3 regions of the Streptomyces sp. NBC_01334 genome follow, and region 1 is predicted to be linked to each of the others. Evidence: riboswitches for the same ligand, from Rfam matches in the RefSeq annotation. Region 1 holds a riboswitch; each other region holds the start of a gene.
What was found. Region 1 has a riboswitch for cyclic di-AMP ahead of OG736_RS18715 (transglycosylase family protein). Riboswitches for the same ligand answer to the same signal wherever they lie in the genome.
Positions count from the first base shown of each region.

Region 2: another riboswitch for cyclic di-AMP. It lies ahead of OG736_RS07945 (C40 family peptidase); the one in region 1 lies ahead of OG736_RS18715 (transglycosylase family protein).
Region 3: another riboswitch for cyclic di-AMP. It lies ahead of OG736_RS25845 (transglycosylase SLT domain-containing protein); the one in region 1 lies ahead of OG736_RS18715 (transglycosylase family protein).

Region 1 is NZ_CP130718.1:4,202,850-4,208,548, forward strand. Features, by position in the region: gene OG736_RS18705 (FtsB family cell division protein) at 1-284, opposite strand, end outside; gene eno (phosphopyruvate hydratase) at 444-1,730, opposite strand; gene OG736_RS18715 (transglycosylase family protein) at 2,124-2,840, opposite strand; cyclic di-AMP (ydaO/yuaA leader) riboswitch at 2,844-3,030, opposite strand; gene OG736_RS18720 (transglycosylase family protein) at 3,236-4,240, opposite strand; gene OG736_RS18725 (cytochrome P450 family protein) at 4,447-5,699, opposite strand, start outside.
Region 2 is NZ_CP130718.1:1,758,674-1,764,372, forward strand. Features, by position in the region: gene OG736_RS07935 (ATP-dependent Clp protease proteolytic subunit) at 1-528, shown strand, start outside; gene OG736_RS07940 (hypothetical protein) at 536-841, shown strand; cyclic di-AMP (ydaO/yuaA leader) riboswitch at 1,225-1,395, shown strand; gene OG736_RS07945 (C40 family peptidase) at 1,399-1,872, shown strand; gene OG736_RS07950 (ATP-binding protein) at 1,930-2,412, opposite strand; gene OG736_RS07955 (helix-turn-helix domain-containing protein) at 2,626-3,486, shown strand; gene OG736_RS07960 (DUF397 domain-containing protein) at 3,496-3,747, shown strand; gene OG736_RS07965 (8-amino-7-oxononanoate synthase) at 3,794-4,921, opposite strand; gene bioB (biotin synthase BioB) at 5,069-5,699, shown strand, end outside.
Region 3 is NZ_CP130718.1:5,749,634-5,755,332, forward strand. Features, by position in the region: gene OG736_RS25830 (glycosyltransferase family 2 protein) at 1-80, opposite strand, end outside; gene OG736_RS25835 (GNAT family N-acetyltransferase) at 139-1,203, opposite strand; gene OG736_RS25840 (HAD family hydrolase) at 1,495-2,319, shown strand; gene OG736_RS25845 (transglycosylase SLT domain-containing protein) at 2,404-2,877, opposite strand; cyclic di-AMP (ydaO/yuaA leader) riboswitch at 2,881-3,103, opposite strand; gene OG736_RS25850 (polyprenyl synthetase family protein) at 3,751-4,761, shown strand; gene OG736_RS25855 (LolA family protein) at 4,989-5,699, shown strand, end outside.

The DNA.
Region 1 (5,699 bases):
CGCGCCTTGAGGTCGCGCAGCTGCTCGACGCGTTCGCCGGCCTGCCGCTTCTCGCGCTCCAGATCGGCGATCTCGGCGCGCTGGGAGACGTACTGGCGCATCGGGTAGGCCAGGGCCACGATCAGCGTGCACAGGACGAGCGCGAGAAGCGCGGCACGGCCGGTGAGCCGGGAGCGGCGGGCCTGGCGCTTGGTCTGGGAACGGTAGACCCGGGCCGCGGTCTGCTCGCCGAGCAGCTTGATCCTGGTCGCGGTGGAGAAACGGTCCCGGTCCTTCACGGCCACTGCTTCCCGCCTCCCGTCTCACACGTGCGTACGTCCCCGCACACGGTACGGGACCGGTACGGGGACGTACGTACGACTGGCGGAGCCTTGCCCCGGTTGGGGTCGGCGGCGTCAGTCCTTGCTGTGCCCGAGGTCCGCGGAGCGGACGTGCGGGAAGGTTCAGCCCTTGAAGCGCGGGAACGCGCTGCGGCCGGCGTACACCGCGGCGTCGTCGAGGATCTCCTCGATGCGCAGCAGCTGGTTGTACTTGGCGACGCGGTCCGAGCGGGCCGGGGCGCCGGTCTTGATCTGACCGCAGTTCACCGCGACCGCGAGGTCGGCGATGGTGACGTCCTCGGTCTCGCCGGAGCGGTGGGACATCATGCACTTGAAGCCGTTGCGCTGGGCCATCTCGACGGCGTCCAGGGTCTCGGTCAGCGAACCGATCTGGTTGACCTTGACGAGCAGGGCGTTGGCGGAGCCCTCCTCGATGCCGCGGGCCAGACGCTCGGGGTTCGTGACGAAGAGGTCGTCGCCGACGATCTGGACCTTGTCGCCCAGCTTGTCGGTGATGACCTTCCAGCCGGCCCAGTCGTCCTCGTACAGCGGGTCCTCGATGGAGACGAGCGGGTACGCGGAGACGAGCTCCTCGTAGTACTCGGTCATCTCGGCGGCCGAGCGGGACTTGCCCTCGAACTCGTACTTGCCGTCCTTGTAGAACTCGGACGCGGCGACGTCGAGAGCGAGCGCGATCTGCTCGCCGGGGACGTAACCGGCCTGCTTGATGGCCTCGATGATGAGGTCGAGCGCGGCGCGGTTGGACTCCAGGTTCGGGGCGAAGCCGCCCTCGTCGCCGAGGCCGGTGGACAGGCCCTTGGTCTTCAGCACCTTCTTGAGGGTGTGGTAGACCTCGGCACCCCAGCGCAGGGCCTCGGAGAAGGACTCCGCGCCGATCGGGGCGATCATGAACTCCTGGATGTCCACGTTGGAGTCGGCGTGCGAGCCGCCGTTCAGGATGTTCATCATCGGCACCGGCAGCAGGTGCGCGTTGGGGCCGCCCAGGTAGCGGAACAGCGGCAGGTCGCTGGCCTCGGAGGCGGCGTGCGCGACGGCGAGCGAGACGCCGAGGATGGCGTTGGCGCCGAGCGAGCCCTTGTTGTCGGTGGCGTCCAGGTCGAACATGGCCTGGTCGATCAGGCGCTGCTCGGTGGCGTCGTAGCCGACGAGCTCCGGGCCGATCTGCTCGATGACGGCGAGGACGGCCTTCTCGACACCCTTGCCGAGGTAGCGGTTGGGGTCACCGTCGCGGAGCTCGATGGCCTCGAAGGCACCGGTGGAGGCGCCGGACGGAACGGCGGCACGACCCGTGCTGCCGTCGTCGAGGCCGACCTCGACCTCGACCGTGGGGTTGCCTCGGGAGTCCAGGATTTCCCGGGCTACGACGACGTCGATGGACGGCACGAGCATCTCCTTCTTGGGATGTGACGCTGGTTGTGCGGGGCCCAGGGGTCTTGACGAGCCCTTGCTGAGCCTTGCGACTAGAGCCTAACCGCCCCGGGACCGTCGGCAGCCGACCGACCGTCCCGTGGACAGACAGACGGTACCTATTGTTTCCGCCCGGAACAAAGGGGGTGGCCGAGAAAAGCCGACAGGAAGTGACGAACGGGCAAAGAGAAACCCCGCTCCGGTGCGTACGGGGGAACACGCACCGGAGCGGGGAGCCCGTGGGGACGGGGGGTGACCCTCACGAGGTCTTCAGTGTGCCGACCTCGGATATGAGGGCGCTGTGGCTTCTCTGGGGGCCAGGTGTCACTTCACGCGAAGCGACGCCCTGGGCGCAGGGTCATTTCAGGCGCAGTGTCACTTCAGGTGCAGCTGCTGGCCCGGGTAGATCAGGTCGGCGTCGACGACGATGTCCTTGTTCAGCTCGAACAGCTTCGCCCAGCCGCCCTTGACCTTGTGCTTCTCGGCGATGGTGCTGAGGGTGTCGCCCTTGACGACCTTGTACTCGCCGTCACCCTTCTTGACCTTCTTGCCGGTCGGGGTGGTGACCGTCTTGGAGGCGGCCGGGCGGTCGGTCGAGCGGGAGGCGCTCTGCTCCTCGGTCGAGCGGCTGCCGGTGCTGCCGCTGCTCGACGAGCCGGCGGAGCCGGAGGAGCTGGACGAGCCGGAGCTCGAGGAGTCGGCGCTCGAGCCGTTGTAGGCGGCGCCGGACAGGCCGGTGCCGCAGACCGGCCAGGCACCCTTGCCCTGACCGGCGAGGACCTTCTCGCCGATGGCTATCTGCTGGGACTTGGAGGCCTGGTCGGCGGTGGAGGCGTAGGCGGTGCCGCCGTACGCGGCCCAGGTGGACGCCGAGAACTGGAGACCGCCGTAGTAGCCGTTGCCGGTGTTGATGGACCAGTTGCCACCGGCCTCGCACTGGGCGACCGCGTCCCACTCGGAGGCGGTGGCGGCGGAGGCGTTGCCGGCCGCCATCAGCGGAGCGGCGATGGCGACGCCGGTGACGCCGGCGAGCGTGGCGACGCGGGTCGCCTTGGAGGGACGGCGGTGCTTGCCCTTACCGGAAAACAGCATGGTGGATCCCCTCACCGACGCCTGCGAGGTGAGCTGTCGGGTTCGGGCCGTGTGAGTTGCCCGGCCACTTCCTCGCCCGTCGGAGCGCTGCTCCGTGGGAGGTGTGGCTTCACCCCGAGCCGTTCCGGTCAACCGACCGGCGCGGCACTTACCTTGGGTCCCCCGCTCCTGCCTACGGCGCTTGACGCGACGACTGTTCCCGGGTCGTCGCTGGCAGGATTCGGCGTTGCGACGGCCGGGGCTCGGGTTGCCGAGCGGCCTCGACCGTAGACACGCGATCGGCGGAATTTCAAAGACGATCAGGGCTTCTGAGACTCATCCCACACTTTCACCAAAACGGACATTCGGCGCGAAGTGTGACGCGAACTCCCGCTGCTTTTCTTGGGCTTTGCGCCCTATTCCACCCCTGTGTCGAGAGTCTGACCGGCGGCGATGTTGCTCGGGTCGACGCCGATGAGGTCCCTGTTCTCGTCGTAGAGGGCACGCCATCCACCGTCGAGACCAAGGGAGTCGGCGATGGACGCGAGAGAGTCGCCCTCCTGGACGACATAGGTGGCCGCTGCATGCCGGCCCGCGGAGGCGGCGGCGGTGCCGTCCACGCCGGCGTCGGTCGCGCTCTTGGTCGCGGCCTCGTCGGCGGTGGCGCCGCGGTGCTTGCCCGAGCCGAGGGAGCCGGTGTCGACGAGGCTCCAAGAACCTTCGTCCTGGACGTATTTGTCCGAGTCGTCCGCACCCGGGGTCGCCGTGGGCGAGCCGTCGCCCGTCGAGCCGTCGCTCCGGCCGCCGGACGTGCCGGATTCGCCCGTGGCGGCGGAAGAGGACGAAGGGGAGTAAGCGGACGCCGAAGGCGAACCGGCGGAATCAGCGGACGAGTCGGACGATCCGGTCGAGGAGTCGTCGTCGGCCGTGGAGCCCGAGGATCCGGACAACCCCCTGGACAGGTCGGACAATCCGGAAGACCCAGATGAGTCGGACGAGTCGGACGAGTCGTCCGCCACGCCGGTGTCCACGTTCAGCGCGCCGTTCTCCTGGGTGAGCCCGGAGGTCAGCCCGCAGGTGCCCCACGCGCCGATCCCCTCGGCCGCGAGCACCTTCTGCGCGACGGCGATCTGCTGGCTGCGACTGGCCTGGTCGGGGCTGGTCGCGTAGTCGAGGCCGCCGTGCGCCTCCCAGTCCTTCTGGGTGAGGCTCAGGCCGCCGTACTCGCCGCCCCCCTCGTCGGCGCTCCACGAGCCGCCGGTCTCGCACTGCGCCACCTTGTCCCACACCGTGCCGTCCGCAGCGCTCGCGCCGGAGGCGGCGAGCAGCGGGATGGCGATGGCGGAGCCCGTCACTCCGGCCGCGACAAGGAGTGCCGGGGCCTGGCGGGGGCGACGGTGACGACCGTTCCCGGAGAGCATGCGAGGGGCCTTTCTCTGGACAGCACTGACCGGCGCGGCGGGTGGAACCGATGTCGTCGCGCTGACGAGAGAACGTATCGGCAGACGATCACTTGTCACAAGTTAATGCCGCGCAGATCACGTGAAGATCACAGACTTGAGTGTTGGTCACCTTCACTCCGCCGAGCGGTCACACTCCGGCTGACATCCGGTCAGGTATGGATCACTTATGAACCGGAATGCACCGGAGTGAACTCGACCGGCAAAGTCCGCAGTCCGCGCATGATGAGCCCGCCGCGCCACCTCAACTCGGTTGGATCCACGGCCGGTCGGAGATCGGGCAGCCGGGTGAGCAGGGTGGCCAGGGCGGTCTGCCCCTCCAGCCGGGCCAGCGGGGCTCCCAGGCAGTAGTGGATGCCGTGGCCGTAGCCGAGGTGCTGGTTGTCACGGCGGGACAGGTCGAGGGTGTCGGGGTCCGAGAAGCGCGCCGGGTCACGGTCGGCGGCTGCCAGCACCACGAGCACGGGATCGCCCGGCGCGATGTCCTGGCCGCCGATGCTCAGCGGCTCGGTCGCGAACCGCCAGGTGGCGAGTTCCACGGGGCCGTCGTAGCGCAGGAGTTCCTCGACGCCCGTTTCGAGGAGGCCGCGGTCGCCGTCGTCCTCGGTGAGGGACCGCTGGAGGCGTGCGCGCTGCTCGGGGTGGGTGAGGAGGGCGTAGGTGCCGTTGCCGATGAGATTGACGGTCGTCTCGAAGCCCGCGAACAGCAGGATGAAGGCCATGGCGGCGGCCTCGTTCTCGGTGAGGTGCTCGCCGTGGTCCGAGGCGCGGATCAGACCCGAGAGGAGGTCCTCGCCGGGAGCCGGGTCGGCGGGAAGCTCCGCGCGCTTGCGGTGGATGAGCTCCAACAGATAGCCGCGCATCTTCTTCACCGACCGCGCGACACCGCCCCGCGGACCCCCGCCGTGCCGGATCATCATCCCCGCCCAGTCGCGGAAGTCGTCCTGGTCCTCACGCGGGACGCCCAGGAGGTCGCAGATCGCGTAGATGGGGAGAGGGAAGGCGAAGTCGTGGATGAGGTCGGCCTTCCCCTCGGCGGCGAACCGGTCGATGAGCTGATCCGTCAACTCCTGGACCCGGGGTGCGAACTCGGCGACCCGGCGCGGGGTGAAGGCCTTGCTGACGAGCCGTCGCAGCCGGGTGTGGTCCGGCGGGTCGATGTTGAGCAGATGCGTCATCAGCTCGGCCTTGCGCTCACCGGGGATGCCGGTCCTGCCCTTGGCGTGCGCCGGTTCGTCGTGGTGCGCCGGGTTCTTGGAGAGCCGCTGGTCGGCGAGGGCCTGTTTCGCGTCGGCGTACCGGGTGACCAGCCAGGCCTCGACACCGCTGGGAAGAACGGTGCGGTGCACGGGCGCGTGCTCGCGCAGCCAGGCGTAGGCGGGGTAGGGGTCGGTCGCGAACTCCCAGGTGAAGAGTTCGG
Region 2 (5,699 bases), 2.4 Mb from region 1:
TTCCTGGGGACGCGGATCGACGACGTCTCGGCGAACGACGTGATGGCCCAGTTCATGTACCTCGAGCACAAGGACCCGGACCGGGACATCGCGCTGTACATCAACTCCCCCGGCGGCTCCTTCAGCGCGATGACGGCCCTCTACGACACGATCCGGTACGTCACCTGCGACGTGGAGACCACCTGCCTGGGTCAGGCGGGCTCGTCCGCTGCGGTGCTGCTCGCGGCGGGCACGCCGGGCAAGCGGTACGCGCTGCCGGGGGCGCGGATGACGATCCACCAGCCGTCCCTGCCCGAGCCCGTCCAGGGGCAGGCGAGCGACCTGGCGATCCAGGCCGAGGAGCTGGCCCGCATCCGCGCGAGCCTGGAGGAGATGCTCGCACGGCACACCGGCCGGACGCCGGAGCAGGTGGCCGCGGACATCGAGCGGGACAGGTTCCTCACCGCCCAGGAGGCCGTGGAGTACGGCCTGGTGGACGGCATCATCCCCAGCCGCAAGGCCTCGGCCGGCGCGCCCGGCGGGAGGTGAGCCGCCGATGGTGCCAGAGCTGCCGCCGCTGCCCGCGCTGACCCGCGCGGAGGCCGAGCTGATCGACGGCTACCTTGACGTGGTCGACCTGCTCGGGCGGATCAACCCCGCCCACCACGGCGACACCTACCGCGGACTGCGCGCCGCCCAGGCGCTGGTGACCAAGGCGACCGCGCTGCGCGACGCGCTGACGCTCATGCACCAGCGGGGCGAGAACGAGCTGCACGCGCCGACGCTCGCGCGGGCGCTGCGCGTCCTCGACGGGGAGCGCCGTACTGCGCGCGTCACGCTGCCTCCGCTCTCCGACAGTTGACCCGACGGATCCACCTCCGGTCCGGACCGCTCACGCCCAGGACGTGACGACCGGACCGGAGTTGAAACGGCCCAGAAGAGGTACCCCCGTTCAGCGGAGCGTCTACTGCTCCCCCGACCCCTCCGCGGTTGCGCAAAAGGGCGCTCTTCGGGCGGAATAGCGGGCTCCACCGCTGGTGGGAGCCCCTGAGGCGCCTTGACACCTGATCGCCCATCAGGGTGTCCACCCGAACGGGTGAGTGGTGAGTAACCCCACAAATCCCCGGTTCCGTTGGGATTTTCGGACATCGGTGAGCCAAGATCCCTGACTGACGACAAGCCCCCGCCACAAGCGGCGGGGCGGTCCGGGCGGACGCCGAGTCCTGCCGCCGCCCGGATGACCGGTCGACAGGAGTGCATCGGCAGGAGTGGAGGACCCAAGCACGACGGGTCGCCGGAACGGTCACGCCATGACCGGGCCGAGCAGCCCTTGGGGTGAAGCCGCAGCAGCGGCCGGGCAACTTCGCCAGCCCGAATCCGACAGGTCATCCTTCACAGGCGGCTGACGAAGGGTTGCGCATGACTGCGCTCAATCGTGTCCCGTCGCTCATGGCCCGGGCCGGTACGGCCTCGGCTTTCGCCATCGCCGCCGTGGGCGGCTCGGTCGTGGTCCCGGGGCTCGCCCCCGACGCCGCGGCCGCCACACCGGCGACGAAGGCGCTCCAGATCGCGGCCTCCAAGAAGGGTGCCCCGTACAAGTACGGGGCCACCGGGCCGAAGAGGTTCGACTGCTCCGGGCTCACGCTGTACTCGTTCAAGAAGGCGGGCAAGAGCCTGCCCCGGACGGCGTCCCAGCAGTACAACAAGACGAAGCACATCAAGGCGTCGAGCCGCAAGGCAGGCGACCTCGTGTTCTTCCACTCGGGCTCGAACGTCTACCACGTCGGGATCTACGCGGGTAAGGGCAAGATCTGGCACTCGCCGAAGACCGGCGACGTGGTGAAGCTCCAGAAGATCTGGACCAAGAGCGTCTGGTACGGCCGGGTCCGCTAGGGCCTGCCAGGGTCACGGGCTGGTTTCCCGGGGCGGTGGGGGCGTCCTGACGCGCCTTCATCGCCCCGGGAGCTCACCCTCCGCCGGGGCCGCCAGGGCACCGGCCACCGGCTCCGCCGCCGGGACGGCCCACGGGAGCTCGACGGTGACCGTCTTGCCGCCCTCCCGGGTGGGCCGCACTCTCAGCCTGCCGCCGCACTCCGCGGTCAGCCATCGAATGATCACCATCCCTCGGCCGTTGTCCTGCTGGACGGCGGCCGGCAGTCGTTTGGGGAAGCGCGGGTGGCTGTCGGTGACCCCGACGCGCAGGTGTTCGTCACGGTCGAGGACCAGGTCCACCGTGAAAGTGGGTGACTGGCCGAAGGTGTGCTGTACGGCGTTGGTGGCGAGTTCCGAGACGATCAGCCGGATGGCGTCGGCCATCTCCGCGTCCGCCGGCAGACCCCATTCCCCGAGGGCGCCGGCCACGAATACGCGAGCCGCGTAGACCGAGGCGGGATCGCTCGGCAGAGTGACGGATGCTTCCAGGTGATCTGCCATGGCGACGTCGACCCTTTCCCACGGGACCGGGAGCCCGACACGGCGCGGATGGTTCGAGTACGGTCCCGGACTGGTGCTTCTTCGCCAGACTGCCATTACCGCGCCGGTCACGGGTGGGATCCACCAGGATATGCATATATCTGTCGCCCGATGCGGTGAACTCTGCGACGGCAGAGCGTATTTGGTCGGCCCGGTAGGAGTAAGGAGGAGCCCATGCAGCACGGCCCCGCGGTGCGCCGCCGGAAGCTGGGCGTCGAACTGCGCAATCTGCGCGCCCAGGCGGGCCTCACCAGTGGTGAGGCGGCCCGGCTCGTGGGCTGGCACCAGTCCAAGGTGAGCCGCATCGAGACCGGTATCAGTGGATCGAAACCGGCCGATGTGCGGTTACTTCTCGACGCCTATGGTGTCGCGGATCCGCAACTGCGGGAGCTGATGCTGGCGTTGGCGGGCGACGACGGCAGTGGCGGCCGGGACCACTGGTGGCACGCGTACCGCGGGGTGCTGCCGCCCACCTACCGGGACTTCATCAGTCTGGAGTCGCAGGCGAGCGCGATGCGCACCCTGGAGACGACGGTGGTACCGGGGCTGCTGCAGACGCCCGAGTACGCGCGCGCGGTGACCAGGGCATCCGTGGAGGGCGGCGACGAGGACCAGCTCGACACCCTGGTGGAGGTCCGGCTGGCCCGCCAGGACGTGCTGCGCGCGCAGCCACCGCTGGAACTGAACGCGGTATTGGACGAGGCGGTGCTGCGACGGGAGGTGGGCGGGCCCGAGGTGATGGCACGACAGCTCGGTCGGCTCGTGGAAGCCGCCCGATTGCCCCAAGTTCGGCTTCAGGTGCTGCCGTTCGCCGCCGGAGCGCATATCGGGGTAACTGGCCCTTTCGTTATCTTCTCATTTTCGCGCACTTCTGATCTGGACGTGGTTGTTCTCGACCACTTGACGAGTAGCCTCTATCTCGAACGGAAAGAAGACCTCCAGGCCTACACCGAGGCCTTCAACGCCCTTCGGGCGCACGCCCTTTCGCCCGGGGACTCATCGGATTACATCGCCGCGATAGCCGACGGCGCGTAAGGAGGCACCATGTCCGCACCACCGCGGAACGTACCTTCCAGTACCGATCCCGACCGTCTCCCTGAGGTGCGGTGGCTGCGCAGCAGCTACAGCACGGGAGCGAACAACTGTGTGGAGACGGCCCGGCCGGCCTCCGGCCCCTGGGCCGGTCTGCTCGCCGTACGCGACTCCAAGGACCCGGCCGGACCCGCCCTGCTCTTCTCCCCCGAGAGCTGGTCGGGCTTCACGGCCGGGTTCTCGGGGGTCTCACGGGTCCGCTGACCGCACCGCAGCAGTCAGAGGCGGTCCACGGCCGTGTCACGCCGACTCATGGTCGTGTTTCGCCGATCACCCGTACAGCGCGTTCCAGCTCGGCCCCGGAGAGGTCCGCACGCGCGGTCAGCCTGAGGCGTGAGATGCCGTCGGGCACGGAGGGAGGACGGAAGCAGCCCACGGCCAGGCCTGCCGACCGGCAGTCCGCCGCCCAGCGCACGGCCCCCTCCGGGGACGGCGCACGCACGGAGACGACCGCGGCGTCCGGACGCACCGCTGCCAGGCCCGCGGCCGTCAGGCGTGCGTGCAGCTCGCCCGCCACCGCACGCGCGCGTGCCGCGCGCTGCGGCTCCCGGCGCAGCAGCCTGAGGGCGGCCAGCGCCGCCCCCGCCGCCGCCGGGGCCAGGCCCGTGTCGAAGATGAAGGTCCGGGCCGCGTTCACGAGATGCTCGATCACCCGCGCGGGACCCAGCACGGCGCCGCCCTGGCTGCCCAGCGACTTGGACAGCGTGACCGTGACGACGACGTCGTCGGCGCCCGCCAGACCGGACGCGTACGGAGCACCCTGCCCGCCGTCCCCCAGCACACCGAGCCCGTGGGCGTCGTCGACGACCAGTCCGGCGCCGTACTCCCGGCAGGCGGCCGCCAGGGCGGCCAGCGGGGCGGCGTCGCCGTCGACCGAGAAGACCGTGTCGGAGACGGCCACGGCCGGGCCGTCGTGTGTGCCGAGCGCCTTGCGCACCGCGTCCGGGTCGGCGTGCCCGACGACGTGGGTGGTACCGCGGGCCAGCCGGCAGCCGTCGATCAGCGAGGCGTGGTTGCCCGCGTCGGAGACGATCAGCGACCCGTGCGGGGCCAGCGCGGTGACCGCCGCGAGGTTGGCCGCGTATCCGGAGGAGAAGACGAGGGCCGCCTCGAAGCCGCAGTGCTCGGCAAGCTCCCGCTCCAGTTCGCCGTGCAGCTCGGTGGTGCCCGTGACGAGCCGGGAGCCGGTGGCGCCGCCGCCCCAGGTCCTGGCGGCCGCCGCGGCCCCCTCCGTGACCTCGGGGTGGCGGGCGAGGCCCAGGTAGTCGTTGCTCGCCAGGTCGAGGAGCGGCGAGTCTGCCGGGCGGGGCCGCAGTGTCCGCACGAGTCCGGCCCGGCGCCGCAGCTCCGCCTGCTCGTCGATCCAGCCGAACGCCATGGGTCCTCCGGGCTTTTGTAGGTAGCGGACAGACACTAGCGGCCCGACCGCCCACCCACGGTGTGGCAATACCCACACGTCGAACCCGGTGTGTTGTGCGATCCCTACCTTGGCCCGGAGCGGGTGCGTAGGACAGGATCGGCTCTCATGGACCTGCTGAACACGCTGGTGGACAAGGGGCTTCGGCGCGAGCTGCCGACCCGCGAGGAAGCGTTGGCCGTGCTGGCCACTTCCGACGACGACGTGCTGGACGTGGTGGCCGCGGCCGGCCGGGTGCGCCGGCAGTGGTTCGGGCGACGGGTGAAACTCAACTACCTCGTCAACCTCAAGTCGGGGCTGTGCCCCGAGGACTGCTCCTACTGCTCGCAGCGGCTCGGCTCCACGGCCGGGATCCTGAAGTACACCTGGCTCAAGCCGGAAGAGGCCTCGCAGGCGGCTGCGGCCGGTCTGGCGGGCGGGGCCAAGCGGGTCTGCCTGGTGGCGTCCGGGCGTGGTCCGACGGACCGTGACGTCGACCGGGTCGCCGGCACCATCAAGGCGATCAAGGACCAGAACGAGGGCGTCGAGGTCTGCGCCTGTCTCGGCCTGCTCTCCGACGGCCAGGCCGAACGGCTGCGCGAGGCGGGCGCCGACGCCTACAACCACAACCTGAACACGTCCGAGGGCACGTACGGGGAGATCACGACCACGCACACGTACGCCGACCGGGTGGACACGGTGCAGAAGGCGCACGCGGCGGGTCTGTCGGCGTGCTCGGGCCTGATCGCCGGCATGGGCG
Region 3 (5,699 bases), 1.5 Mb from region 1:
AGTTCCAGCTCGGCGACCTGCACCGGCTCGATGTCCAGGAACCTCTGTATCTCCTGCTGTGCACGTGCAGCGCGGTACATGAACCCCCCTTGTCTCACGCCCGTCACACCCGTCACACCGGTCGGCCGGTGCCGCCCGTCACGGTCGGCGCAGTCGGCCCGCGCCCTTCAATGTCCGTGCGGCCGCCGCGGCGAGCCTCGGCCGGCCGCGCACGAAGTGATGCGCCCGGCGGGACGGCTCACGGCTGAGCCAGTAGAGCGCGGCGCCCACCCCCGGACGCGACCACGCTCCCTCGTACACGGGAAGCTCCCCGGTCTTCAGCGAGTCCTTGTACTCGGCCGCGCCCCGCCCCAGGTCGAGCAGCCCGATGCCCTCGACGGCGGCCGACTCGGCCATCCGCAGATGCAGCACCAGGCCCGGCGAGAACTTCGCCAACTCCGGTTCGTACGCGGGGAACCAACAGGCCAGGACGGTCGACGAACGCAGTCCGAAGTGCGCGGCGATCGGCTGGTCGCCGGCGTAGAGGACGGAGAGCGTGCCGGAGCACTCCGGCGCGCGGGTCTCGGAGAGCACGTCCACGAGCCGGGTGATCCACTGCTGTGCGAACCGGTCCCGGCGGCCGGTCCTGCGGTACTGCGCGGACTTCCACGCCATGAGCGTGCGCAACGCGGCCGGATCGCGCTCGTCGAACACGAACCGCACCTCCCCGACCTGGCGGCCGAGCCTGCGCTCCTTGGCCAGCGTCGTCTTCAGGAACTTCGGCGACTGGGCGCGCAGCACGGACTCATAGGTCTCGTAACCCTTTTCGACGTCGATGACATAGGAGGCGTACTCCTCGGCCGCATGCGGGACGAACAGCCCTTGCTCCGCCTCCAGGTTGTCGAAGCCGAAGCTCGACAGGCCGCACGCCCGCATCAGTTCGTCGGCGTTCAGCCCGAGACCCGGGGCCAGCACCGCGCCCTGCGCGTCCGAGACGCCGTACGCGAGGGCCTGGCCCTGTCCGAGCCGGCCCCGCTCGTGGGGCAGGAAGCCGACCGGCTCACGCCCCTCATACACCACCGCCACCCGCGAGCGTGGCCGTACCAGGCCCACGGCGTCGGTGAACTCCGGTTCCATGAAGGGGTTTCGCGGCAGCGTCGACGCGGCACGCAGCGCGCGCCACCGCTCCCTCTCCCCCTCGCCGAGGTCCTGCGGCCTCAGCACACGAATGCGCCCACTGCTCAACCTGACCCCCCGATCAAGTCCCCCCTGGACACCTGGACGGTACCGGTCCACCTGGGCATCGCGGTAGGTAGCGTCTTATGTTGTTGCCAATCGGTGCAGAGGCCTTTAACCGTCCGCTACCCGGCGATGTGCCAGAAAGCCGTTTCATTGAGTCGGTCGGCAGCCAGGCTTGAGCCAGGCGTACAAGGGGAGTTGGCAGAACCGGACAGGACTTGGACGTCGGCCGGTTCGCGTCGAACCCGTGGGGCCTGGGATCCGTATTCTCTGATCATGGCCGCACCCACCGCATATGCCGCGCGCACCGCGTACTCCCTCATCGCCACCGACCTGGACGGGACGCTGCTCCGCGGCGACGACACCTTCTCCGACCGGTCGCTCGACGCGCTCGCGCGGGTGGCGGCCGCCGGCGCACGCCACCTGGTGGTGACGGGACGGCCCGCGCCCCGGGTGCGCCCGCTGCTCGACCGGCTGCACAGCAGGGGGCTCGCGGTGTGCGGGCAGGGCGCGCAGTTGTACGACGCCGGCGCGGACCGTCTGCTGTGGTCGGTCACCCTGGACCGGGAGCTGGCCGAGACCGCGCTCGGCAAGATCGAGGCGGAGGTCGGGCAGCTGTACGCGGCCGTCGACCAGGACGGTGTCGACGGGCTGACGCTCATCGAGCCGGGCTACCGGATGCCGCACCCGACGCTGCCCGCCCTGCGCGTCGGTCGGCGCGACGACCTGTGGTGCGAGCCGATCAGCAAGGTACTGCTGCGCCATCCCACGCTGTCCGACGACGAGTTGGCGTCGACGGCCCGCTCGGTGGTCGGCTCGCTGGCCACGGTCACCATGTCGGGGCCGGGCACCGTCGAACTCCAGCCCTGCGGGGTCACCAAGGCGACGGGCCTGGCCCTGGCCGCCGAACACCTGGGGCTGCGGCCCGAGGACACCGTCGCCTTCGGGGACATGCCCAACGACATCCCGATGTTCGACTGGGCGGCCCGGGGCGTCGCCATGGCCAACGCGCATCCGGAGCTCAAGGCGGTCGCCGACGAGGTGACGACGTCGAACGAGGACGACGGCGTGGCCGTCGTCCTCGAACGTCTGTTTCCGTAACCGGCTACCGGCTACCGGCTACCGGCTACCGGCCACCGGTGGCCGACATCGGCGGCCGACACCGGTGACCGGCCGGCGGGACGGTCAGTACGCGCCGAACACGTTGTCGATCGAGCCGTAGCGCGCGGCCGCGTAGTTGCAGGCGGCGGTGATGTTCGCGACCGGGTCGTACGAGTCCCACGACGTGCCGTTCACGTGGTAGGCGCGGAACGTCGGGTCGATGACCTGGAGCAGTCCCTTGGACGGGATGCCCGCGGCCGCGTTGGAGTCCCAGAGGTTGATGGCGTTGGGGTTGCCGGAGGACTCGCGGATGACGTTGCGGTAGATGCCGTTGTACGTCCCCGGGATGCCGTGCTGCCCCATGACCTGGAGGGAGGCGCGGATCCAGCCGTCGAGGTTGTTGGCGTAGCCGAGGCTGGTGGCCGTGGAGACGGCCGGGGTCGCCGCGGAGGCGGTGGTCGCCCCGAGGACGGGGAGAGCGAGCACGGCCGCGCCGGTGGCGGCGACGGCGAGCGTGCGGATGAAACGGTTGCGGCGCGGCTGAGCGGCAGCGGGCATGTCGAATTTCCTCTCCGGCGCCTGCGAGGTGAGCTGTCGGGTTCGGGCGGGAGCTGCCCGGTCGCGCCCTGACGGTCGCGGCTTTACCCCAAGCCGTACGACATGTCCGAAACGTCTTGCATATCCAAGACGTCCTTAATGCCGTTCCGGCGACTTACCTGGTTCCCCCGCTCCTGCCGAGCGTTATCGATGGGTGTTCGGGCGGCGGCAGGATTCGGCGTTCCGCCCGACAGGCCGGGAACGTATGCGAGAGCACATGTCCGAAACAAGTACCGGATTCACAGATCACCCCTATTGACCTTGGTCTGTGACCTATGGGGTGCTTGATCCTTTGTGGGTGCAAACCTTCAACTTGCTTGAGGGGTGCGGGGAATCGGTGAACGGTGAACCCGGACCGGATCTCCGTGGGGAGTGAGCCAACTCACCAGCGTTCACAAGAGTGGCGAATCGGGCATTAGGCCCAACTCATTGTTAAAGCATCGGCAATGGGTGGCGTAGGGGAGCGGAGGGGAATTGCCTTCCTTCGCGCCCGACGCGTCGCGGGGGGAGAGGGAAGAGAATGCGTGATCGTCGTCACGTGAAGAGGGGTCCGGCGGGCCCGCCGGGCCGACGGGAGTCCCGGTCCGGGACATGAATCTCCGGTTCCCGGAAACTCTCTTCATGTCCGCTCATATGAGCTGATCGAAACCATATCGGGCGTGATCCGATGCCGCCTGGCCTGCGGGGGCCTCCCGGGCGAGTCCATTCGAGCCCGCGGGACGTGGGGGCTATCGGTGATCGAAACGTGACCGGATACGCTGACTTGAGTGATGGCAGAGACCTATCGACAAACCGCGTAATCGCCAGTAGACACCAGCAGACAGGAGACCCCTCGTGACCGTCGTCGGGCCGTTCGGGCTGAGCGTGCGGGACCAGGCTCTGGAAGCCGATGTCCAGGCCGGATTGGCGGCTGTCGAGGAAGGCTTGCTCGAGGCCACCAAGAGTGCGGTCCCGTTCATCACGGAGGCCGCCCAGCATCTCGTGCGCGCGGGAGGGAAGCGGTTCCGGCCGCTGCTCGTGGTGCTCGCGTCGCAGTTCGGTGACCCGTACGCGCCGGGCGTGGTGCCCTCGGCCGTCGTGGTGGAGCTGACCCACCTGGCCACGCTGTACCACGACGACGTGATGGACGAGGCGGCCGTGCGGCGCGGGGTGTCCAGCGCGAACACCCGCTGGGGGAACTCCGTCGCCGTCCTCACGGGTGACTTCCTCTTCGCGCGTGCCTCCCACATCCTGGCCGACCTCGGGCCCGAGGCGGTGCGGGTGCAGGCGGAGGCGTTCGAGCGGCTGGTCACCGGGCAGATCCTGGAGACCGCGGGGCCGACGGACGGGCGGGACCCGGTCGACCACTACCTCGACGTGCTCGGTGGCAAGACCGGCTCGCTGGTGGCCGTGGCCTGCCGCTTCGGGGCGATGATGTCCGGCGCCGACGAGACGGTCGTCGACGTGCTCACGCAGTACGGCGAGCGGCTCGGCGTCGCCTTCCAGCTGGCGGACGACGTCCTGGACATCGCCTCCGACTCGCACGAGTCGGGCAAGACGCCGGGGACGGACCTGCGCGAGGGCGTTCCCACACTGCCCGTGCTGCGGCTGCGGGAGCGGGCGGCGCGGCTGTCGCTGCCCGAGGACATCGCCCTGTGCGAGCTGTTGGACTCCGACCTGACCGACGACGCCCGGCACACCGAGGCGCTTCAGGCGCTCCGCGCCCACCCGGCGCTGGAGCAGGCCCGCCGGGACACCGTGCGGTACGCGAAGGAAGCGCGGTCCGCGCTGGCGCCGTTGCGGGAGTGCGACGCGAAGGCGGCGCTGATGGAACTCTGCGACGCAGTGGTCCACCGGGCGGGCTGACCCCGGGGGACCCCTACGGGTCGGATGCCGCCTCGTCACCTTCGTGTCATACCGCAGGCGTATGTGGAGTTGAGCCCTCGGGTTGACGCTTCCTCATGGCCGATTTGGTCAGATGGGAACCACGGAAAACACCACTCCTCACCGATTCGGGTGAGAATGGCGGCTTGGGGTGGGGACGTTCAGGCGCGAGATGACCAGCCGCCGCCGACGACGGAGGTAAGGCACACATGGCACCGAAGGCATCCGACGACACCACGACCGGCGGGGAGTCGACCGGCGCGGAAGCCGACGACCTGCGCCTCGGACGGCGCAAGGCCGCACGGTACATCGTCCCGGTCACCGTGATCGGTGTGGCGGCGGCGACGATCGGGCTGGTCCCGGCGCTCGCCGACTCCGGCGACCCCGACCTGCCGAAGATCACCGCACAGCAGCTCCTCGACAAGATCGCCGCTTCGGACGTGCAGCAGCTGTCCGGGACGGTGAAGATCAGCACCGATCTCGGGCTGCCCGACCTCGGCGGACTGGAGAGCGGGCTCCTCTCGGGGGCCACCCAGGGCGGCGACGGCTCGTCCGCCGACCCGTCCACCAAGCTCACCGAGCTCGCCGCCGGCACGCACACCCTGCGCGTCGCCGCCGACGGCCCGGACCGGCAGAAGCTCTCGCTGCTGGAGAACGCCGCCGAGTACAGCGTCATCCACAACGGCAAGGACGTGTGGGGGTACGACAGCGCCTCCAACGAGGTCTACCACTCGACCGCGGACGAGAGCTCAGGCGAGGGCGCGGGCAAGGGCTCCGGCAAGGCGGAGAACCCGGTCCCCACCACGCCCAAGGAACTCACCGAGGACGCCCTGAAGGCGGTCGACGACACGACCTCCGTGACCGTCGACGGCACCGTCCAGGTCGCCGGCCGTGACGCCTACAAGCTGCTGGTCAAGCCG